DNA from 3 places in the Nocardia sp. XZ_19_369 genome. Region 1 is predicted to be linked to each of the others. Evidence: riboswitches for the same ligand, from Rfam matches in the RefSeq annotation. Region 1 holds a riboswitch; each other region holds the start of a gene.
The links. A riboswitch is a leader RNA that binds a small molecule or an ion and turns the genes downstream of it on or off. The one in region 1 is predicted to bind S-adenosylmethionine.

Region 1 (7,432 bases):
CCGACCGCCATGTACTTGCCGTCGGCGGTTTCGTAGGTGTCGTAGAACGACATTCCGGTATCGAGCAGGTTCACCCCGCGCTCGTCAGACCACGCGCCGTACCCGCGCATACCCCAGATCATGTGCGAAAGAGCAAGCGCGCCATCGACCATCGCGGCGTCGACGACCTGCCCCTTGCCGGAGGTCTGCCGTTCGACGAGCGCGGCGAGCAGGCCGAACACCAGGAACATCGAGCCGCCGCCGAAGTCGCCGACCATGTTCAGCGGCGGCACCGGGCGCTCGCCCTTGCGGCCGATGGCGTGCAGCACGCCGGTGATGGAGATGTAGTTGATGTCGTGTCCGGCGCGATCGGCCAGCGGGCCTTCCTGGCCCCAGCCGGTCATCCGCCCGTAGACCAGTCGCGGATTGCGCGCGAGCGCCTCGTCCGGGCCGAGCCCCAACCGCTCGGTCACCCCGGGCCGGAAGCCCTCGATGAGCACGTCCGCCTTCTCGATCAGCCCGAGCACCTTCTCGATGTCGGCCGGATCCTTGAGGTTGGCCTCGACGATGGTGCGCCCGCGCTGCTGCGGCCGGTCGAATCCGCCGGGTATCTGGCCGGCCCGCTGGATCCGCACCACGTCGGCGCCCAGATCGGCCAGCAGCAACGCGGCATGCGGACCCGGTCCGATCCCGGCCAGCTCGATGACCCTGATGCCCGCGAGCGGGCCCTTGACGGCGGTGGATGGAGTGCTCACGCCCTACCTCGGTTCGTCGTTGATCCAGCGCACGGCGTCCCGGCGCTCCTCCGGAAGGGGGCCCGGAGGGTGTATTGACAGTATGACAATAACGCCGTGCCTTACGCCGGACGCCCTGCCCTCCGGCCGGCACGGTCGAGGCGCTGTCCGCGAATACCGGTCCACTTACGCTGTCCACGCGGCGTCCGCCGTGCACCGGCTCATCCGGTACGACACAATCCCACCAGCGCACTATTCGCGGGAGCGTCCGGCGAGCCTGCGCGGTGAGGTGGAGTCATGCGGGAGCCCAGCGAGGCACGATCATGAGTGCTGCGGGTGAGGTCGTTGTCGGCCTGGTCATTCTCGTCGGTCTATTGGGCATCATCATCCCGATCCTGCCCGGCGTCATCCTGATCTTCGGCGCGATCGCGGTGTGGGCCTTCATGACCGGCGGCGCGACGGCCTGGACCGTCTTCGCCGTCAGCACGGCCCTGCTCGTCCTGTCCGGCGTCATCAAATACACCTGGCCCGGCCGGAAGATGAAGGACGCGGGCGTGGCCAACCGCTCCCTCGTGCTGGGCGCGGTCCTCGGCATCGTCGGCTTCTTCGTGATCCCGGTGGTCGGCCTGTTCGTCGGCTTCGTGCTCGGCGTCTACCTCTCCGAACTGCACCGCCTGCGTGTCGGTCAGCAAGCCTGGCAGGCAACGGTGCACGCGCTCAAGGGCGTCGGCCTGTCCATGCTCATCGAACTCCTGGGTGCCCTGCTCGCCACCGGCATCTGGGTGGTCGGCGCGATCGCTGCCTAGCTCACTCCCGAGCAGGTTCTCTGCATCGAGTCGTGTTGTCTAGCAGCGCTACTCGATGATGGGCAGCGGAATGGTGTCCACCGCTTCGGGTTTGGGGAGACTGTCGCGGCGGATCGGCAACGTGGGTTGTTCGGCGGAGTACAGCGGCAGCGTGGGCGCCGGGTCGGCAGGCAGAGCGCGGACTCGGGCGGGCAGCCGGTAGAAGGCGCGGGCGTTGTCCTCCAGGACGGCGAACATGTCGGTGCCGACCACATCGCAGATGAGGTCGACGTCGGAGTCGCGGAACGGACGACCCGCGCGGGTGCCGGGCAGGTCGGTGCCGAACATCAGCGCCTCGGGATTGACCGCGTGGATGCGGCGCAGCGTGTCGGCGACGTTCATCGAGACGCGTCCGAAACCCGTCGCCTTGACCTTGGCGCCGCGATCGACCAGATCGAGCAGGAACGGCAGTCCCTCCTCGGACATGCCGAGATGGTCGATGGCGAAGACCGGCAGCTTGGAGATGACCGGCTGCAACGAAGCGAGCATCTGACCGTCGATGTAGACCTCGACGTGCCAGCCGACCAGCTCGTGCGCGCGCAGCGCCTGCAGGGTCATGCCGGTGATGTCGGCGGCGGCGCGCTTGAGGTTGAACCGCAGCCCGCGCACGCCGATGCGGTCCAGCTCGAGAATCTCGTCGTCGGTGGCGTCCAGATCCAGGCGGGTGACGCCGACCCAGCCCTCGCCGAGCTCGGCGAGGGCCGCCTTCAGATACGTCTGATCGGTGCACTGGAACGACCCGCTGACCACGGCACCGCCGCCGACGTCGAAGCGCGCCATGCGCTTTCGATAGTCGGCGATGGTGAAGTGGCCGGGCAGGTAGCCCTCGTTCTCGAACCGCGGGAACCGCGGATCGAAGATGTGGAAATGGGCATCGAACACCTGTACAGAATGCCTCAGTACGCGTCGTTCCGCTGTTACGGACCCAACAAGCGCGTCGGGTCAGACCTTGTGCGGCTCGCTGGCACGCAGCATGTCTTCCCGCTCGACCACCTTGACGCGCTCGCGGCCCTCGGGCTCGCCGAGCGAGCGCTCGTGCGCGTCCAGGCGGTACCAGCCCTGCCAGGTGGTGAACGGAATGCCCTTGCTCTCCAGGAACTCGGTGACCGCGTCCAGCTCCGGCCGCTCGGCCGGGGTGAAGTTCGCGCTGTCGTCGAGCAGGCAGGCCACCGTCTCGTTGGCGTCGCCCTTGGTGTGGCCGATGAGGCCGACCGGGCCGCGCTTGATCCAGCCGGTGACGTAGGTGGCCGGGACGTAGCGGTCGGCGCCGTCGGCGTTCTCGTCGGCGATCACCCGGCCCGCCTCGTTGGGCACGGTGCCGGCCTGGTCGTCGAACGGCAGGTTGGTCAGATTCTGCGACAGGTAGCCGACGGCCCGGTAGACCGCCTGCACGTCCCATTCCTTGAACACGCCGGTGCCCTTGACGTTGCCGGTGCCGTCGAGCTGGGTGCGCTCGGTGCGCAGGCCGACGACCTTGCCCGCCTCGTCGCCGAGGATCTCGGCGGGCGACTCGAAGAAGTGCAGGAACAGCTTGTGCGGCCGGTTGCCGACGTCGCGAATGGCCCACTGCTCCAGCGTGTTTGCGATCATGTCGACCTGCTTGGAGTGGCGGCGCGCGGCCTCGGAGCCCTCGTCGTAGTCGATGTCCTCGGGGTCGACGATGACCTCGATGGTCGGCGAGTGATCCAGTTCGCGCAGCTCCAGCGGGGTGAACTTGGCCTGCGCCGGGCCGCGGCGACCGAACACGTGCACCTCGAGCGCCTTGTTGGCCTTGAGGCCGGCGTAGACGTTCGGCGGGATCTCGGTCGGCAGCAGTTCGTCGCCGGTCTTGGCCAGCACCCGGGCCACGTCGAGCGCGACATTGCCGACGCCGAGCACGGCGACCTTCTCCGCGTCCAGCGGCCAGGTGCGCGGCACGTCCGGGTGGCCGTCGTACCAGGACACGAAGTCGGCCGCGCCGTAGGAGCCGTCCAGCCCGATGCCGGGGATGCCCAGCGCGCGGTCGGCGTTGGCGCCGGTGGAGAAGATGACCGCGTCGTAGAAGGAGCGCAGGTCGTCGAGGGTGATGTCGGTGCCGTAGTCGATGTTGCCGAGCAGGCGCACCTGCGGCTTGTCGAGGACCTTGTGCAGGGCGGTGATGATGCCCTTGATGCGCGGGTGGTCCGGCGCGACGCCGTAGCGGATGAGCCCGAACGGCGCGGGCATGCGCTCGAACAGGTCGATGCTGACCTCGGCATCGGACTTCATCAGGGCGTCGGCGGCGTAGATCCCCGCGGGTCCGGCGCCAACGATGGCGATGCGGAGCGGGCGAGTCGCTGCACTCTGTTCGGTCATCTTTTACGCGCACCCTTTTGGTTGAGAAACAAATACGGCGTCTTCCTTAGCCTAGGCTAAGTTACGCGCTGGCTGGTTGCACCTGACGATGCGGACACCGGAGTTGTCGGCTCGTGGCCATTCCGGTCGCGGCTATGACAGCAGGCCGCAGTCTCGCGATTCTATCGGTGGCGGCGACGGCGGCCTCCGCCGGTGCGTGAACTGAACGGATGCCGCGCGATCCGTTCTGTCCGGCTTACCCGATCTCGCGGTGCTGATTCCGGTGCGGTGCGCCGGACTTCGCCAGGCCTGGCCACGTGCGGCGGGGGCGAGCGCCGGATACACCTGCCGACCAGGGATCATGCTCGTATGAGCAATGAGCAGCAGCCTGCGGAGGACGAAGTCATCAAGGTCGATCAGACCGACAAGCGTTCCGTCGCACCGTTCATCGCGGCCGCCGTCATCGCGGTGCTCGTGCTCGCCGGGATCGTGATCGGCGGGGTGCTGTCGCCCGCTGAGAAAAATGTCACAGAATCCGACTGGATCGCCGCCGCGGTGCGCGGTTTCGTCGAGGGCTCCAACAGCACCGATCTGGTCCCCCCACCAGGCACGGGCTGCCCGGGCTTCGACCCGAAGCGCTCTCCGCTGGTCGGGCGCTCCGGCGGCGGAAAGACCGTGGAAATCACGAAACTCGTCGATCCGAAGGTGGACGGCGATCGCGCGATGGCGACGGTCACCACCAAGGTCGACGGCGACGAGGCGACCTCGACCTGGAATCTGACCCGATCCGGCGACAAATGGCTGGTCTGTAATTGAGCATTCTCATACCGTGAGCAGCCGTTTGACAGGGTGACCCCTGTCGAGGCAATCTCAGCAGAAGGTCATGAGAACCAGTGTCAAGCCCCGGCAATACTGGTCGGCAACCCTCCTCCGCGGTGGGGTGCTCCGGGTGACGACCTGGCCGCGCGTCAAACCCGAGCGCGGCAAGTGCGGATTCTAGGAGGGTCCAGATGAGTTATGCCGGAGACATCACTCCCCAGCAGGCCTGGGAACTGTTGCGAGACAACCCCGAAGCCGTCCTGGTCGACGTGCGCACCGAGGCCGAATGGAAGTTCGTCGGTGTGCCCGACACCAGTTCGATCGAGCGTCCGACGGTACTGATCGAGTGGGTCGACTCGACCGGGACGCGCAACGGTGAGTTCACCGAGCAGCTGGTCAAGGCGCTGGACGGGCACAACCGGGAAGCTCCGGTGGTCTTCCTCTGTCGCTCGGGACAACGCTCCATCGGCGCGGCCATCGCCGCGACGCAGGCCGGTTTCGGCACCTCCTACAACGTGCTCGAGGGCTTCGAAGGCCCGGTCGACGCGAACGGACATCGGGGCGGCAGCGGCTGGCGCGCCCTCGGCTTGCCGTGGCGGCAGTCATGAGCAGCTGCTGTTCGGTGGCCGCGTCGTCGCGGAGCCGCGTCGTCGGGGAGCAGTGGGTCGTCAGGGGGCAGTGGGTCCTCGGGAGGCAGTCATGATCACCGGTGGTGCGTTCGACAAGCCGCTGCCCGAAGGGGTCGGCCCCGCGACGCTCGGCGTGCGCGGGGGCTTGCGGCGCTCCGGTTTCGAGGAAACCTCCGAGGCGCTGTACCTGACCTCCGGCTTCGTCTACGAGAGCGCGGAGGCCGCCGAGGCCGCGTTCACCGGTGACGTCGAGCATTTCGTCTACTCCCGCTACGGCAATCCGACGGTCGCCATGTTCGAGGAGCGGATGCGGTTGCTCGACGGCGCCGAGGCGTGTTTCGCCACCGCGAGCGGAATGTCGGCGGTATTCACCGCTTTGGGCGCGTTGCTCGGCGCCGGTGATCGACTGGTGGCCGCGCGCAGCCTGTTCGGGTCCTGCTTCGTGGTGTGCAACGAGATCCTGCCGCGCTGGGGCGTGGAGACCGTCTTCGTCGACGGCGAGGATCTGGACCAGTGGGAGCAGGCGCTGTCGGTGCCCACCCAGGCGGTGTTCTTCGAGACACCGGCCAACCCGATGCAGACCCTGGTCGACGTGCGCCGGGTCACCGAGCTCGCGCACGCCGCGGGCGCGAAGGTGGTGCTGGACAACGTCTTCGCCACTCCGCTGCTGCAGCGCGGTTTCGAACTGGGTGCCGATGTGGTCGTCTACTCGGGTACCAAGCACATCGACGGCCAGGGCCGGGTGCTCGGCGGCGCCATCCTCGGCGCGAAGGACTACATCGAGGGTCCGGTGAAAACCCTGATGCGCCATACCGGTCCGGCGCTGAGCCCGTTCAACGCGTGGACGCTGCTCAAGGGTTTGGAGACGATGCCGCTGCGGGTGCGCCACTCCACCGAGTCGGCCCTGCGCATCGCCCGCTTCCTGGAGACCAACAAGGCCGTCAGCTGGGTGAAATACCCCTTCCTGGAGTCACATCCGCAGCACGACCTGGCCACCGGCCAGATGAGTGCGGGCGGCACCGTGGTCACCTTCGAACTGAACGCGCCCGCCCACGAGGCCAAGAAGCGCGCCTTCGAAGTGCTCAACCGCCTGCGCATCATCGACATCTCCAACAACCTCGGCGATGCCAAATCCCTGATCACCCACCCCGCCACCACAACTCACCGCGCCATGGGCCCCGAAGGCCGGGCCACCATCGGCCTCTCCGACGGCGTGGTCCGCATCTCCGTCGGCCTGGAGGACGTCGAAGACCTCCTCGCCGACCTCGACCACGCCCTCAGCTAGCCACGAACGGCAAAGGCTCCACCCGCCGCTCGACGGGTGGAGCATTTGTCGTCGATCAGGCCAGGGCGCGCAGGCGCGGGGCCAGGTCGCGCTGGAAGAGGTCGAGGAAGCGGCGCTGGTCGTGGCCGGGGGCGTGGAAGACCAGGTGATTCAGGCCGGCGTCGAGGTAGGGCTTGATGAGGTCGACGGCCTGGTCGGGGTCGCTGGCGACGATCCAGCGCTTGGCGATCTGCTCGATCGGCAGGGCGTCGGCGGCGGCCTCCATCTCGATCGGGTCGGTGATGCTGTGCTTCTGCTCCGGCGTCAGGCTCAGCGGGGCCCAGAAGCGGGTGTTCTCCAGTGCGAGTTCGGGATCGGTGTCGTAGGAGATCTTGATCTCGATCATCCGGTCGATGTCCTCGACGGTGCGGCCCGCCTTGGCGGCGCCCTCGGCGACCGCGGGCATCAGCTTCTCGGTGTAGAGCTCCATGCCCTTGCCGGAGGTGCAGATGAAACCGTCACCCGCGCGGCCCGCATAACGCGCGACCAGCGGTCCGCCCGCCGCCACGTAGACCGGGATGCCGCCCTTGGGCACGTCGTAGATCGACGCGCCGACGGTGTTGTAGTACTCGCCGGCGAAGTCCACGCGGTCGCCGGTCCACAGCGCGCGCATGAGCTCGACCGCCTCGCGCAGCCGGGCGAAACGCTCCTTGAACTCCGGCCATTCGCCCTTGTACCCGGTGGCGATCTCGTTGAGCGCCTCGCCGGTGCCGACACCGAGCATGATCCGGTCCGGGTACAGACAACCCATGGTGGCGAAGGCCTGTGCGATCACGGCCGGGTTGTACC
Region 2 (7,432 bases), on a different contig from region 1:
GTGACCAATTCCTCCGGACCTAAGGAACATTCGTGAGTACCTCCTCGCCCACCATCGTGCTGGTGCACGGCGCGTTCGCCGACTCGTCCAGCTGGCACGGCGTCATCGAAAAGCTGCGCGCACAAGGACATTCCGTCGTAGCCGCAGCCAACCCGCTGCGCGGCCTGGACAGCGACGCCGCCTACATCGGCTCGGTCCTCGATGACATCGACGGCCCGTGCGTCCTGGTCGGTCATTCCTACGGCGGCAGCGTCATCACCGTCGCCGCGGCGGGCAAGGTGAACGTGACGGCGCTCGTCTACATCGCCGCCTTCATCCCCGCCGAGGGCGAAAGCGCGCTGGAGTTGACCGACAAGTTCCCCGGCTCCACCCTCGGCCCGACCACCCGTCCCGCGAACTACCCCCTCGCGGACGGCAATTCGGGCACCGAGCTGTACATCCGTCAGGACGAGTTCCCCGCCCAGTTCGCCGCCGACGTGCCCGCGAACGCCGCCGAACTGATGGCGGCGACTCAGCGGCCGGTCGCGCTCGCCGCACTCCAGGAGCCGGCGACCGCGGCGGCTTGGCGAAACATCCCCGCGTTCGCCCTGCTCACCACCGAGGACAAGAACATCCCGGTGCAGGCCCAGCGGTTCATGGCCGAGCGTGCGTCCGCGCACACCGTCGAGATCTCGGCGTCGCATGCGGTCAGCGTCTCCGCGCCGGGCGCGGTCAGCGAGTTGATCGCGGTGGCGGCCAAGCAGTAGACACCGGAGATCCGGTCACGCCCACTGGTTTTCGGGCGTGACCGGATCGCGGTGGGTCAGCCGATCGCGGCCTTGAGGGCGGCCTGCCCGCCGACCACCGGGAACGAGACCTTGGTTTCGGCCAGGTTCATCCCGAAGCCGGGTCCCGGCTTGGGCCGCAGGGTGTACTCGTTGTCACTGGACAACACCACCACACCCAGCTTGTGTCCACGCGCCAGCACGTAGTCGTGCGGTTGCATGGACAGGTTGATCGCATACTCCTTACCCGGGGTGATCGGGCTGGTCTTGTCGATCGAGTCCCGATTCTGCGGGTCCACCCAACCCCTCGTGACAATCTTGGAACTGCCGTCGGGGGCCCGATCCACCAGCAGCGCAGTGACATTGGCCGCCGGACGCTGGAAGGACAGCCGGAGGGCGACGTCGACCGTGCCGCTGATCCGCAGCGGAGCCGTGGTGGTCTTGGAGAAGTACGCCAACCGGTTCGGCGAACTCGGCGCCGCGACCAGGGTCGAGGCCAGCTTCGTCGCGTCGTCGTCGAGTGATTCGGTGACCCGCCCCGGTCCGGATGTCGCGAGTCCGCCGGTATTGCGGCCGCCCGGTTGGAACACCGCGGTCGCGGCCGAGGTGGCCGGTGCGGGCCATTCCGGCTCGTTCACCCAGGACTTGTCCTCGCGCTGAATGGTGGACTTCGGCTCGCGGTCGATCCCGTTGTCCCGGCCGAGCAGGTACTTGCTGAACCAGCGGTTCACGGTGCGCAACCACTCGTCCCGGCGCAGGCTGATCGGGTCGGTGTGGCCGGACTGGTGCAGCCAGATCTTGTGCGGCACACCGGCTTTCTTCAGGGCGTCGTACCACTGCGCGACGTGCTTGGTCTTGACGTTGAAGTCGTTGAGACCGTGCACGGCCAGTACCGCGGCCCGCACCTTGCCGACATCGTTGAGGTAGTTGCGCTCGTTCCAGAAACCGATGTAATCACCGGTGACCCGGTCCTGGTCTTTCTGGAGCTTGTCGATCACCGGTGTGCAGACGTTCCGGTCGGCCCTGGTGTAGACGTACTTGGCCAGCACGTCGGCGTCCTCGCCCTGGTAGGTGCCGGGAGCGACCACCGCGCCTGCCGCACGGTAGTAGTCGTACCAGCTGCTGATCGCGGCGATGGGCACGATCGCTTCCAGCCCGGGCACGCCGGTGGCGGCGACCGCGTTGGGCAGCGTCCCGTTGTAGGACACACCCATCATGCCGACCTTGCCGCTGGCCCAATTGGCCACCACGGCTTTACCTTGCGCGTCCCGCGCCTTCGCCCGGCCGTTGAGCCAGTCGATCGGGGCCCGCGCGCCGATGGTCTCGTTGCGTGCGCCCGAGGTCGGGCAGCCGGTGGAGGTGCCGGTGCCCAGCGACTCGCCGTACATCACGGCGTAGCCGCGAGCCAGGAAGAATTCCTCGTACTGCCAGGTGATCTGGCCGTTGGCGACGGTGATGCCCGCGACCCGCAGGTCCTCGGCCACCCGCGCGCGCAGCTCGCCCGGTGCCGGGGCCATCCGCCGCCCGTCCGCGCCGTCGGGCACATAGAGTTCGACGTCCACATTGTGGTTGGCGACATCGTTACCGCCGGAGAAGTACGGGCTCGCCTGGTACACCACCGGCAGCTTGCCAGTGGCGCCGGCCGGACGGACGACCTGGACGTGCACCTCGTCGTCCTTGCCGTCCCGGTCGCTGTCCACGGGGGCACGCACCCAAAGGTCCTGCCGGACCGGCGCTTTCGGGTTGAACGTCGGCTGTGCCTCGCCGCCGGTGACATCCGGGCCGTTCGTCGGGTCGGCCAGCGCGGGCGCGCCGGACAGGAGCAGTGCCGCGGCCACGACCAACAGGGTCAGCCGCGATAACCGTCGCAGGGTCAGCACGGTCCAGCCGAGGGCCGCGACCACGCGGGTGCGCGGCCCGCCCCGGTCACGTCTGTGCTGATGCTGTCTGGATGCCATTGCGTTCTCCTTCACAACTCATCACGAGGTGCTCCCGTGCGAGACTCGAAATACCTGCTGGCTCAGGGGAATTACCTCGGATGCCCGGCCGGGGCGGCCGGGCATCCGGTGATGAATCAGTGCTGGGTCGGCGGGGCCTTCCGCTCGATCGCGGCCTTCATCGCGTCCAACCCGATCAGGTTGAATTCACGACCGAGCGAGCGCATCAGCGAGTTCTGCGTCGGCCGGTACACCCCGCGCTTGTGGTAGACGGCGCCCTCGTAGGTGCCGACCACGCCACCGTCCGGCGACGGCTTGCCGAGGTACTGGTACCACTTGGCCTTGTTCTGCTGCATCTGCGCGCTGGTGTAGGTGGAGGCGTTCACCTCACGCGGCTCCCGCCCGGTGTACCGATCGTTCGGGTAGTCGTACTCGTCCGCCAGGCCGGCCACCGAGTGCCCGAGCTCGTGCACCACGATCTGCCCCGACTGCGCGTTGCCGCCGGACGACGTCGCCACCTTGCCGCCTGCCCCGCCGTATTTGGTGGTGTTGGCCAGCGCGACCACCTGGTCGACCTCGGGCGCTAACCGCGCGTACTGCAAGGCCTTGGTCTCGTTCACACACAGCAGCCGCTCGGTGCCGCCGCACCAGAACGTCATGTCCAGGGCGGTGTTCCGCATGGTGCCGCGTGGATCGTTGTCGACGCCGGACTGCTGGGACACCACGTTGACCGCCCAAACGTTGAACGAGTTCTTGTAGGTCTTGAACGGTTCGACCTGGGCGATCTCGTTCCACCGGTTGACGGCGTGCTGCTTGTAGATGTCCAGCTGGCTCGAGGTGTATCCGTCGCCGACGAACACCAGATCGAACCGCTGACTGGACGGCCCGGTCTGCTGGATCGTCACCACGTCGGCCTGCACCGCCGAGCGCGGCGCCGGGGCTTCCGGCCGAACCGGCAGGACCACGCGGCCGATGGTGCCGTCCGGGGAGAACACTTCTCGTTCTTCGGTGGGCGCGGCCGATCCCGTGGCGACCGACATCGCGACGATGATCAACGCGCCGAGCATGATTGCGAACATGCGTCGTAACAAGGGCATGGCAAAGCTCCTCGAGTGGTTCGCGATTTCGACCCGGACGGCGCGGGCCGCACTTCGGTCTGTCGAATTCCTCATCAAGGAACCACATTTGGTCCCGCAACTCGACTGAGGAATAACTGGGGAGCGGGAAAGTGCTGTTTTCGATCGGCGCACCGGGGAATTCCGAACGGGTGAGGATTTATGCCGATCGGGCTTCCGTCGCCGCCCGTCAATTGGTCACGGATCTGCTGGTGGTGGCCTGGGTCTACTTCTCGGTCATGGCCGCGCTTTGGGTGCACGATCTGGTGCAGAAGCTCGGCGTGCCCGGCCAGAAGCTGGAGGGCGCGGGCGGCGGCATGGCCGACAGCCTCGGTGATGTCGGCCGCAAGGTCGGCCGGGTGCCGATGGTGGGCGACGATCTCACCTCCCCCTTCGAGCGCGCGTCCGCGGCGGCGCGGTCCATGGCGGAGGCCGGCAGCGACCAGCAGGCGGTGGTCAACGATCTCGCCATGGCGCTCGCCATAGGATTACTGATCGTCCCGCTCGGACTGGTGCTGTTCGTCTGGCTGCCGCTGCGGGTGCGCTGGATGCGCAGGGCCGCAACAGCAGCCCGCCTGCGCGCCGTCCCCGGCGGACGCGATCTGCTCGCCCTGCGCGCCCTCGCCAATCAGCCGCTGCGCAAGCTGGACCGGATCGACTCGGACGTGGTCGACGCTTGGCGGCGCGGCGACGACGCCACGGTGCGCCGGCTCGCCGCGCTCGAACTGCGCGGCCTCGGCCTGCTCGGCGGCTGACCTGCCACGACGTTCCGCATCGCCGGGTGAAATCCTTCCATCCGGATTCATAACTCAGTGCGATTCTAAAGCGTGACAACGCTTCTGGCGGGCGGCACGCTTACCTCAGGTCAAGAGTGCCAGCGTCAAGTCCCCGGCTAGCTGGCCGGCAACCCTCCAACCGCGGCGGGGTGCCCCGGGTCAAGACCAGGCCGAGCCGCGTCAAGCGGTCCGGGCAAGCGCGGGCTCCGTCGGTGTGCTGGAGCCCTCTCGAGAGACGGGGGTCGACTCATGTCCGAAACGCCCTCCCCTCTCGTGCCTGGGCCTGTGCCCGGTCCATCGAGCGACAACTAGAGGGGAACGACATGACCACGGCCACGCCAACTCTCGGAAACCGCGTGCTGGACACCACCAGGCAGGGATTCGACCACGAATCGCTGACCGCACTGCTGAACGGCGACGTGCACGCGGTGCGACTGGCCGGCTTCGTCCGGCCGGACGCGCTCGACCACCTGCGCCACGCCTTCGTCGGCAGGCAGGACCATGGCCCGCTGGCAACCGACCCGCAGTTCCGCCGGATCGGGCACGCGTTCTCGGAGACGAGCACCGACGCCGGGCGCGGACGGTACTTCGACGAGGCGCGCGACAATATCGATCGGCTGCGCGATATCGCCTCGCCGTATTCGTACCCCGCGGACGACCTGCGGCTGCTGCTCGACGAGATCTGGCCGGCCGGGGCGAGTTTGCTGCGGCGCAATGGGCAGGCCTTCTTCGCCGGTGTTGCGCGCTATCAGCTGGCGGGGGTGGATCTGGAGCCACACACCGACAATGTCGGCCGCAACCTGCCGTCGGACTTCGATATTCGGATCACTCGGCAGCTGTCGGTCAATGTCTATTTGGACGTGCCGGAGCGCGGCGGCGAATTACAGATCTGGGACGACTATCCCGACGAGCGCGAATATCGAGACCGATCCGGCGACCGCGTGTACGGCATCGACCGCGCCGCGGTCGGCGATCCCGCGCTGGTCATCACACCGCGCGTGGGCGATGCGATCTTCATCGATCCGCGCCGGGTGCACGCGGTCGCGCCCTCCCAGGACCGCCCCCGCATCACCATCGGCCTCTTCATCGGGGTCACCGATCCGGCCGAGTCGCTGAAGGTGTGGAGCTGATGACCACGACTACGCTGCTCTCCGCGTCGCACAAGGCCGCCTACGACCTACGCTCGGACGGCATCACCACCGACGGTCGCTCCACCGTCCTGCTGGTCAGCGTCGGCGCGGACTATCACGAGGGCGAAAAACTCGCCGCGACCATCGATTTGATCAATCGCTCGAACTTCGGGCGCTGCGCGATCGCCGTCGCGGACACCTTGCAACGCCACAACCTCAGCGGCGGCACCGACAGAGACCGGCACGCCCGTGCCCGCATCGCCGGCGACCAGTGGATCGCCCGCAACCAGGGCTACCTGGACCAGATCGACTGCCCGACAAACATTCTGCGCTGGGACTTCGCGCTGTCCCATCCCCGCTACGGCGATCTCTACGACGCCATCGAGCACGCCTACGAGACCGATGAGCCGTATCGGCATGCCATCGACAGCACCATCGACCGGTTCATCGAGCGACGGCTGGCGCGCGAACCCGACGTCGACCAGGAGGCGGTCCGGACCTCCTGCCGCGCATACCTTTTGGAGGAATGCCCGATCATCATGCCGCTCTGGGCGCACGAGGGCTTCGACTTCGTCATCTACCCGCAGCGCATCTCCGCCGCGATGGGGCGCACGCGGGAGCTGTTCGTCGAACCCGAGCATCCGGACCGCGTCGCTTGGCTCCCTTTGCGATTCAAGAAGCGCAAGTCGGCGCTGAACTCCGCGGCGGAGGCGCAGCTGTGACCCTCGAGATCCCGGCCCCGCGGCGCGTCATCGGGTTCGGCGGGCTGGCGGTGGCGTCGTTCCTCGGGTGCATCGACCTCACCATCGTCACCACCGCGCTGCCCGCCATCGGGGCCGACTTGCAGGCCGGTACGTCGAACACCGAACTGACCCTCGGTGTTTTCCTGATGGCGCTGTCGATGTTCATGGTTACGGCGGGGCGCGTCGCCGATCATCTCGGACGCCGAAAGGTGTTGCTGTTCGGGCTTGCCCTGTTCGTGGTCGCGTCGGCGGGGGCGGCGGCTGCCTCGTCGATCGGCGTCCTGCTCGTCGCGCGCTTCGTGCAGGGTGCGGCCTGTGCTGTGCTCTACACGAGCACCTCGACGCTGGTGGAATCGCTGTTCCCGCCGGGTGATCGAGGCAAGGCCATCGGTTGGCTGTACTCGGTCAACGGCCTGGGGTTGGCCATCGGTCCGGTGCTCGGCGGTCTGTTGGTGCCCAGCTTGGGCTGGCAGTCGATCTTCTGGATCAACATTCCGCTCGGCATCGCGGCCCTTGTCGCGATTGCCTTCGCGGTCCCCCAAGTGCCGCCGGACACCACCGGCGGCACGGACTGGGCCGGACAGGTCGTTGTCGCGTTCGCCGTGGTGTCGGCTGTCGGCATCTTTGTCCTGGGCGACCTGCGGGGGTGGCTTTCACCCTGGGTCCTCATCGCCGCGGTCGTCCTGGTGGTCTCGGTCGCGGTGGGGATCGTCGCGGAGCGGCGGGCGGCGAATCCGTTGATCGATCCGGCACTGTTCGGCAATCGGCGATTCGTCGCGGCGATCGTCTCGGATTTTTCGCTCGGGCTGTTCTATGCCGCTGCGCTGCTGGTGATTCCGACGTATCTCACACAGGGGCGCGACTTCGACGTGCGGCAAGCGGGATTCGTGCTGCTGCTCGTCAGCGGGACGCTCGCGCTCGCCTCGCCGGTCGCGGGGCGGTTCGTTGATCAGTTCGGCGCACATTC
Region 3 (7,432 bases), on a different contig from region 1:
TGCCGCCGTTGGCCGCGTTCGGCGGCCCTGGCGCTCTCCGCCGAGTCGGTCTCCTCGGCTACGCGGCCGCCGTCACCGGCAGGCTGCTGGCTCGCGCCACCGAGACCGGCGGACCACTCGCCCGCACCGATGTCCTTGCAGCCCTGGCTCATCCGTTCTCGGTGGCCGCATACCTCGTGCTGTGGGCACGCTCCCATCGCGCTCGACGGCGAGGCACGTTGCGCTGGAAAGGTCGCGCGGTCTAGGGGACCTCGGTGATGCCCACCGTCGGCAGGAAGAAGCAGGACTTGCCGCCGTTTTCGACCGTGCCGAAGACCGCGGCCAGCACGGTGCCCTGCCCGGTATCGACGGGTACCGCGCGGACGCCACCCATCGGCAAGGCGGCGAAGAAGAAGTCCTGGATGGCGCGTTCGGCCATCGGGCGCAGGGCGGCCGGGACTTCGGCGGGGATCATCGCGCGGAACACCGAGGACAGCGGGCCCATCGATGCCATGCCACCGCGGCCGCTGGTCAGGTTCAGCCAGGCGACCTGCATGCCGGTGGTGTCCGGCCCGTCCTGGCCGAGGCCGTAGGGCACGAAGGTGAACATGGTCTGGCCCGCCTTGACGGCGGTCAGGTCCAGGCCCGGGATGGCGATCGTCGTCTTGGGCCACGGGCCGGGCACGGCGGCGGCCACCGCCGGGGCGAGGCCGAGGCTGCTGCCGTTGAGGCAGTACGCGGATGCGGTTGGATAGAGGAAGGGCTGCATGCCTGCGGCGCGCAGGCCGTCGACCGCGGTGTTGTAGACGCCGAACAGATCGCTGAGCGTGCTGGTGCCGGGCTGGGCCGGACGGTCGGCCGCGGCCGATGGAGCAGGGGCGGTAACAGGCGGCACCACAGCTGCGGCGGGCAGCACCGGAGCCGCGGCAGGCGAAACTGCGGCCGCGACAGGTGGGACCGGTGCGGCAGCGGGCGGGACCGAGGCCGCGGCGGGCGGAACTGCGGCTGCGACGGATGGAACCGGCGCTGCGGCGGGTGGCGTCGCGCCTGCGGTCGGTGCGGCGAGCGCCAGCGCGACCGAGCAGCTCGCGACGGCGGACAGTATGGTCGAACGGCGCGGTACAGCCACGGAGACCTCCCTCATCATCGACGCGATCGAAGGCTGACGGTACTCCCGCAAACGCCGTGAACAGGCGATATAGGTGCGGGCAAGCCATCGGCGTGTCCCTACCGGCGCACCGCCGCAGCACCCCCGATATCCGGCCCGCGGCGAGGTTTACGCTCACGGTGATTAGTTCCCTTGTCCCAGGGTTCGCCTGCTGGGCATGATAATTCGGCCCGCCCCTGACATCAGCCGGTGTCCGGATCGGCGACAACCATCCAGAGCGACCGAGAGACCTGGCTCGTCGACGTCGCAGCAACCCCCCGGTTCACCGGGTGCGGGTGCTTCCGCCGGGACCGATGGAGGAACCGAAGTGATCATTTCCGCTGCCCACGGCACCCGGTGGGGCCGTCGCCACATCGATCAGTGCAAGGTGACGTCCGCGAGCTGTCGGGGCTGACCCGCAGCCAGTCTGTGCACCCGTCGCTGGCCGGGTGATGTGACCGCGGCCCGATGTGGTGCGGTCTCGTTCGTTCTTCCGAAGGACCTCGACATGAGTGCGTCCGCCACCGCCGTGCCCGGCGACACCGACGCCGGCGACGACCCGGTCGCCACTACGACTCACCTGCCCGGTGCCGATGATGCCGCACCCACCGTGGCCAAGACACGGCACCCGTGGCGGTGGGTGGTCAGTGCGATCGCGCTCATCCTGCTCGCACAGTTCGTCCACGGTCTGGTCACCAATCCCGGCTGGGATTGGCCGACCTTCGCGCAGTACATCACCGCGAAGTCGGTGCTCGCCGCGCTGAAGGTGACTTTGGAACTCACCGCGTGGGGTACCGCTCTCGGCTTCCTGCTCGGCACCGCGCTGGCCATCGCGCGACTGTCCGGCAACCCGGTGTTGCGGGTGATCTCGTGGTGCTACATCTGGGCGTTCCGCTCGATTCCGCTCATCGTGCAACTGCTGTTCTGGTTCAACATCGCCTACCTGTACAACACGCTGTCGGTCGGCATTCCGTTCGGTCCCGCGTTTTTCACCTTCGAGGTGAACGGCGTGATCAGCGGGTTCACCGCGGCGGTGATCGGTCTCGCGCTGCATCAGGCGGCGTATTCTGCCGAGATCATCCGGGCGGGCATCATCTCCGTTGACGCCGGTCAGCTGGAAGCCGCTGCCGCGCTGGGCATTCCACGGGTGCGCCAGTTCCGCACCATTGTGGTTCCGCAGGCGATGCGGTCGATTCTGCCCAATGCGACCAACGAGGTGATCAGCCTGTTCAAGGGCACCTCGATCGTGTCCGTGATGGCGATCGCGGAGCTCTTCTACCAGGTCCAGGTGATCTACGGACGCAACGGGCGGGTGGTGCCGCTGCTGCTGGTGGCCACCGCCTGGTACATCGTCCTCACCACCATTCTCTCGGTGGCGCAGTACTACATCGAACGGCACTACGCCAAGGGCACGCAACGCACGCCACCGCCATCACCGGTGCACCGGGCCTGGCAGAAGCTGCGCGAGGTCGCCGAATCCGGCGCCACCGCACCGCGCGGAGCCACCCGATGACCGCCGCGCCCGCCGTCGAGGTCCGCGGCGTCCGCAAATCGTATGGCGCGCAGGAAGTCCTGCGCGGGGTCGACCTGACGGTGCGCTCGGGTGAAGTGGTGACGGTGATCGGCCCATCCGGTTCCGGCAAGTCCACCTTGCTCCGCGTGCTCAATCATCTGGAGGCGCTGGACGCGGGCACGGTGCGCATCGACGGCGAGCTGATCGGATATCGGCTGCGCCGCAACACCTTGCACGCGCTGCCCGACCGCGAGGTGCGCAAGCAGCGCTCCCGCATCGGGTTCGTCTTCCAGAACTTCAATCTCTTCCCGCATCTGACGGTGCTCGACAATGTCACGCTCGCACCGCTTTCCGCGCAACGCCGCGACCGCAAGGAGGTCGAGGCGGAGGCCCGAATCCTGCTGGAACGAGTGGGCATCGGCGAGCTGGCCGACGCCTACCCGCGCAGGCTGTCCGGTGGGCAGCAGCAGCGGGTGGCGATCGCGCGAGCACTTGCCCTGCGCCCCAGGGTGATCCTGTTCGACGAACCGACCTCCGCGCTGGACCCCGAACTGGTCGGCGAGGTGCTCGACGTGATCCGCGATCTCGCGCACGGCGGCACCGCACTGGTGATCGTCACCCACGAGATCGGCTTCGCCCGCGAGATCGCCGACACCGTGGTGTTCCTCCACGCGGGCGCGATCGTCGAACAGGGCACACCCGATGCGGTCCTCGATAATCCGCGCCACCCGCGCACCCGCGCCTTCCTCTCCCGAGTCCGCTGATGAACAGGTTTCCGATGAAGCTCTCCGCCCTGGCCACCGCCGCCGCGACCGCGGTCGTACTGCTGGCCACCGGCTGCACCGACCCCGACGCGGAATCCGCGCCCACCGGTATCACCTTCGACCTCTCCGCCGCGCAGAACGGCCGGGTCCGCGCCGCCAAGGTGGACAGCATCGCCGCCGAAGTGCCGCAAGCCATTCGGGACCGCGGCACCCTCGTGGTGACCGGCTCGTCCGGTACCGCGCCGCCGCTGCGTTTCTACGCCGACGACGACAAGACCGTGGTCGGCTCGGAGATCGATTTCGCGTCGCTGGTCGCCGACATCCTCGGCCTGAAACTGGATGTGCGGGTGGCGGATTGGGCGCAGAACTTCGTGCGCATCGACTCCGGTGAGGTCGACGCCTTCGTCTCCAACGTGACGGTGACCGAGGAGCGCAAGGAGAAGTACGACTTCGCCACCTACCGCCACGACACCGTCGCGCTGGAGGTACCCGTGCAGAGCACCCTCGAGTTCAAGGACCGCACGAGCCTGGCGGGCAAGCGAATCGGCGTCGGCAGCGGCACCAATCAGGAACAGCTGCTGGTGAAGTGGAACGAGCAGAACCGCGCACAGGGCCTGGCGCCCATCGACATCGCCTACTTCCAGCAGACCAGCGACTACTACCTGGCGCTCGCCTCGCAGCGGCTGGACGGCTTCATCGGCCCCAACCCGACCGCGATCTACCACACGGCCACCGCGAAGCAGACCAAGATCCTCGGCACCTTCTCCGGCGCGGGCGACGCGCTGCAGGGCGAGATCGCGGTGCTCACCAAGAAGAACAGCGGGCTGGTCACCGCCGTCCAGAAGGCACTGAACCACGCCATCGAACACGGCACCTACCAGCAGGTGATCGATCGGTGGGGCCTGCAGAGCGAGCAGGTCACCGAGTCGCGGATCAACCCGCCCGGCCTACCGAAGCAGCGGTGACCCGGTGACGCAACAGCTTTCGGCACAGGACCTGCGGGTGCACCGGGTCGCCCAGGACGACCCACTGGCCGCGCCGCTGCTCGCCGAGCTCGCCGTCGAGTACAGCAGCCGCTACGGCCGCAGCCCCGGGGAGATGCACGCGTCGCTGCGCGACTATCCGGCCACCGAGTTCGCGCCGCCGCACGGCGCGCTGCTCGTCGTCACCCGCGACAGCGAGCCGGTGGCGGGCGGCGCCTTCCAGCGCTACGACGCGGAAACCGCTGAGCTCAAACGGATCTGGACGGCCCGCGAACACCGCAGGCAGGGGCTCGGGCTGTTCGTGCTCGCACAGCTCGAGGCCGAGATCGAGCGGCGCGGCTACCGGCGCATCTACCTGACCACCGGTCCGCGGCAACCCGAAGCCGTCGGCCTCTATCTGGCCGCCGGATACACCGCACTCTACGACCCGGCCGTGCCCGCCGAGGAGCTCGGCAAGCATCCGTTCGAGAAGCGACTGCCCGCGGTCACCGACGCACTGGGAGCATCCGCATGAAGTTTCTCCTGTTCACCCTGGTCACCCGGGTGCCCGACCCGACGACCGGCCGGCTGCCCGGCACCAGGGAGCGGCTGCGCGACGTCGTCGCACAGGCCAGGCTGGCCGAGGATCTCGGTTACGACGGCTTCGCCGTCGGTGAGCGGCACGAGGATCCGTTCCTGTCCTCGGCTCCCCCGGTGATCCTCAGCCACATCGCCGCCGTCACCTCCCGCATCACGCTGTTCACCGCCGTCACCACGCTCAGCCTGCTGGATCCGGTGCGCGCCTTCGAGGACTACTCGACGCTGGACAATCTGTCCGGCGGCCGGCTGGAGCTGATCATCGGCAAGGGCAACGGGACCGCGCAGGCCGAGCTGTTCCACGTCACCACCGACGATCAGTGGGACCGCAATCACGAAGGCTACGAGGTGTTTCGGGCGCTCTGGAGAAGCGAGAGCGTCACCTGGTCCGGCCGGTTCCGGCCTGCGCTGACGAACGCCAAGGCGCTGCCGCGGCCGTGGCAGCCCGAGATCCGGATCTGGCACGGCAGTGCGACCAGCCGGGATTCGGTGGAACTGGCTGCGCGCCATGGCGATCCGCTGTTCTCGGCGAATGTGACCAACCCGATCGAGCCGTATGCCGAACTGGTCCGCCACTATCGGGAGCGCTGGGAGTTCTACGGGCACAACCCGGCCGACGCGCTGGTCGGCGCGGGGACGGCAGGATTCCATGTCGCCCGCACGTCCCAGCAGGCGCTCGACACCTATCGGCCGATCTACGAGGCGCGCCTTGCGCTGGCGCGAACCCTCGGCCTGCCGGTCGTGTTCGAGACGCTGGACGACTTCGTCACCCGCAGTTCGGCTCTGGTCGGCAGCCCGGAGCAGGTGATCGACAAGGTCGGCAGGCAGCACGAGCACTTCCGGCACGAGGTGATCCATCTGTCCGCCGAGCGGGACGGTCGCCCCGAGATCGATTACCTGGACAGCCTCGCGCTGTTCCAAACCGAGGTGGCGCCGGAGCTGCGCCGCCGAATCCCGAGCCGCCCGTTGACCGCCGGCGCCGAACTCGTCCCTACCGAAACTGCTGGAGTCGCCTCGTGATCCGTTCCCGTCACCGAATTGCCGCGCTGGCAGGCGTATTGGCCACGGCCACCACGATGGCTGCCTGCGGCACTGATTCGGCCGCGCCCGGCGGCGACGCGGGTCCGCCGAAGCCGGGCGGCACCCTGCGCTATGGCTTGTCGCAGGCCCCCACCTGCTCGGATCCCGCGCAGTCGGGCACCAACCAAACCCTGTACGTGACACGCCAGATCGTCGACTCGCTGACCGATCAGGATCCGAAGACCGGCGAGCTGAAGCCGTGGCTGGCGCAGCGCTGGGAGGTCACGCCGGATGCGAAGGTGTTCACCTTCTATCTCACCGACGGCGTCACCTTCAGCGATGGCACGCCACTCACCGCGGAGTCGGTGGGTAAGACTTTCGATTCGGTCATCAAGCTCGGGTCGGCCAAATCCCCGCTGGCGTCGAGCTACCTCACCAACTATGTCGGCACCACCGCCGTGGACCGGCTGACCGCGCGGGTGGAGTTCAGCAAGCCCAACGCGCAGTTCCTGCAGGCGTCCTCGACCACCCAGCTCGGCATCCTGGCCGACGCCACCACCGCCAAGCCTGCCGAGCAGCGCTGCCTCGGCGACAATATCGCCAGCGGGCCGTTCACCTATGCCGGCTACCGCCAGGACGCCTCGGTCACGCTGGCCAAACGCGCCGGGTATCAGTGGGGTTCGGCGGTGTTCGCGCACCGCGGCGAGGCGTACCTGGACAAGATCGAATTCACCGTGGTGCCCGAATCCGGCGTGCGCACCGGCAGTCTCGCCTCGGCGCAGCTCGACGCGATCAGCGATGCGCTGCCGCAGGACGCCGCACAGATCGAGGCGGCGGGCGGACGGGTGCTCAGCACCGCGAATCCCGGTGTGCCGTTCGGCTTCCAGACCAATGTGACCCGCGGCCCGTTGCGTGATCCCGCGGTGCGCCAGGCGCTGCTGCCCGCGATCGACCGTAAGCAGTTGGTGGACACCGTGCTCGGGCCACAGTTCAAGCCCGCGACCAGCCCGCTGGCCAGCAGCACGCCCGGCTACCAGGATCTGTCGGCCCGGCTGGCCTACGACCCCGGCAAGGCCCGCGGCATTCTCGACCAGGCGGGCTGGCTGCCCGGTGGTGACGGTATCCGGGTGAAAAACGATGAGCGGCTGTCGTTCTCGGTGCTGTTCAGTCAGGTGTTCGCGGGCAACCAGGCGATCATCGAGCTGGTGCAGCAACAGCTGCGGCAGGTCGGGGTCGAGCTGAAGCTGGATCTGGTGTCGGGCGCCGAGTCGACGGCACGACAGAACGCGAAGGACTTCGACAGCAGCTACGGCAACACCACCCGCGCGGACGGGGACATCCTGCGCACCTCGTTCGGTTTGGACGGCCGCAATCTCAATGTGCGAGGGCCTATTCCGGCGCTCGACGATGCGCTCAACGGCCAGTTGAGCACGGTCGACACCACCGTCCG

Region 2: another riboswitch for S-adenosylmethionine. It lies ahead of IBX18_RS08790 (2OG-Fe(II) oxygenase); the one in region 1 lies ahead of IBX18_RS02735 (rhodanese-like domain-containing protein).
Region 3: another riboswitch for S-adenosylmethionine. It lies ahead of IBX18_RS20430 (amino acid ABC transporter permease); the one in region 1 lies ahead of IBX18_RS02735 (rhodanese-like domain-containing protein).

The regions. Positions count from the first base shown of each region.
Region 1 is NZ_JACVED010000001.1:581,830-589,261, reverse strand. It holds gene IBX18_RS02760 (CaiB/BaiF CoA-transferase family protein) at 1-734, opposite strand, end outside; gene IBX18_RS02755 (DUF456 domain-containing protein) at 1,037-1,519, shown strand; gene IBX18_RS02750 (amidohydrolase) at 1,568-2,440, opposite strand; gene IBX18_RS02745 (FAD-dependent oxidoreductase) at 2,501-3,892, opposite strand; gene IBX18_RS02740 (hypothetical protein) at 4,241-4,687, shown strand; SAM riboswitch class IV at 4,751-4,867, shown strand; gene IBX18_RS02735 (rhodanese-like domain-containing protein) at 4,882-5,298, shown strand; gene IBX18_RS02730 (O-succinylhomoserine sulfhydrylase) at 5,390-6,604, shown strand; gene fgd (glucose-6-phosphate dehydrogenase (coenzyme-F420)) at 6,660-7,432, opposite strand, start outside.
Region 2 is NZ_JACVED010000002.1:612,987-620,418, reverse strand. It holds gene IBX18_RS08815 (alpha/beta hydrolase) at 1-4, shown strand, start outside; gene IBX18_RS08810 (alpha/beta fold hydrolase) at 33-746, shown strand; gene IBX18_RS08805 (Xaa-Pro dipeptidyl-peptidase) at 803-2,722, opposite strand; gene IBX18_RS08800 (M64 family metallopeptidase) at 2,839-3,798, opposite strand; gene IBX18_RS08795 (hypothetical protein) at 3,969-4,571, shown strand; SAM riboswitch class IV at 4,680-4,798, shown strand; gene IBX18_RS08790 (2OG-Fe(II) oxygenase) at 4,916-5,722, shown strand; gene IBX18_RS08785 (tRNA-dependent cyclodipeptide synthase) at 5,722-6,444, shown strand; gene IBX18_RS08780 (MFS transporter) at 6,441-7,432, shown strand, end outside.
Region 3 is NZ_JACVED010000005.1:325,606-333,037, reverse strand. It holds gene IBX18_RS20440 (glycosyltransferase family 2 protein) at 1-245, shown strand, start outside; gene IBX18_RS20435 (hypothetical protein) at 242-1,108, opposite strand; SAM riboswitch class I at 1,353-1,447, shown strand; gene IBX18_RS20430 (amino acid ABC transporter permease) at 1,707-2,639, shown strand; gene IBX18_RS20425 (amino acid ABC transporter ATP-binding protein) at 2,636-3,403, shown strand; gene IBX18_RS20420 (ABC transporter substrate-binding protein) at 3,403-4,368, shown strand; gene IBX18_RS20415 (GNAT family N-acetyltransferase) at 4,373-4,900, shown strand; gene IBX18_RS20410 (LLM class flavin-dependent oxidoreductase) at 4,897-5,982, shown strand; gene IBX18_RS20405 (ABC transporter substrate-binding protein) at 6,039-7,432, shown strand, end outside.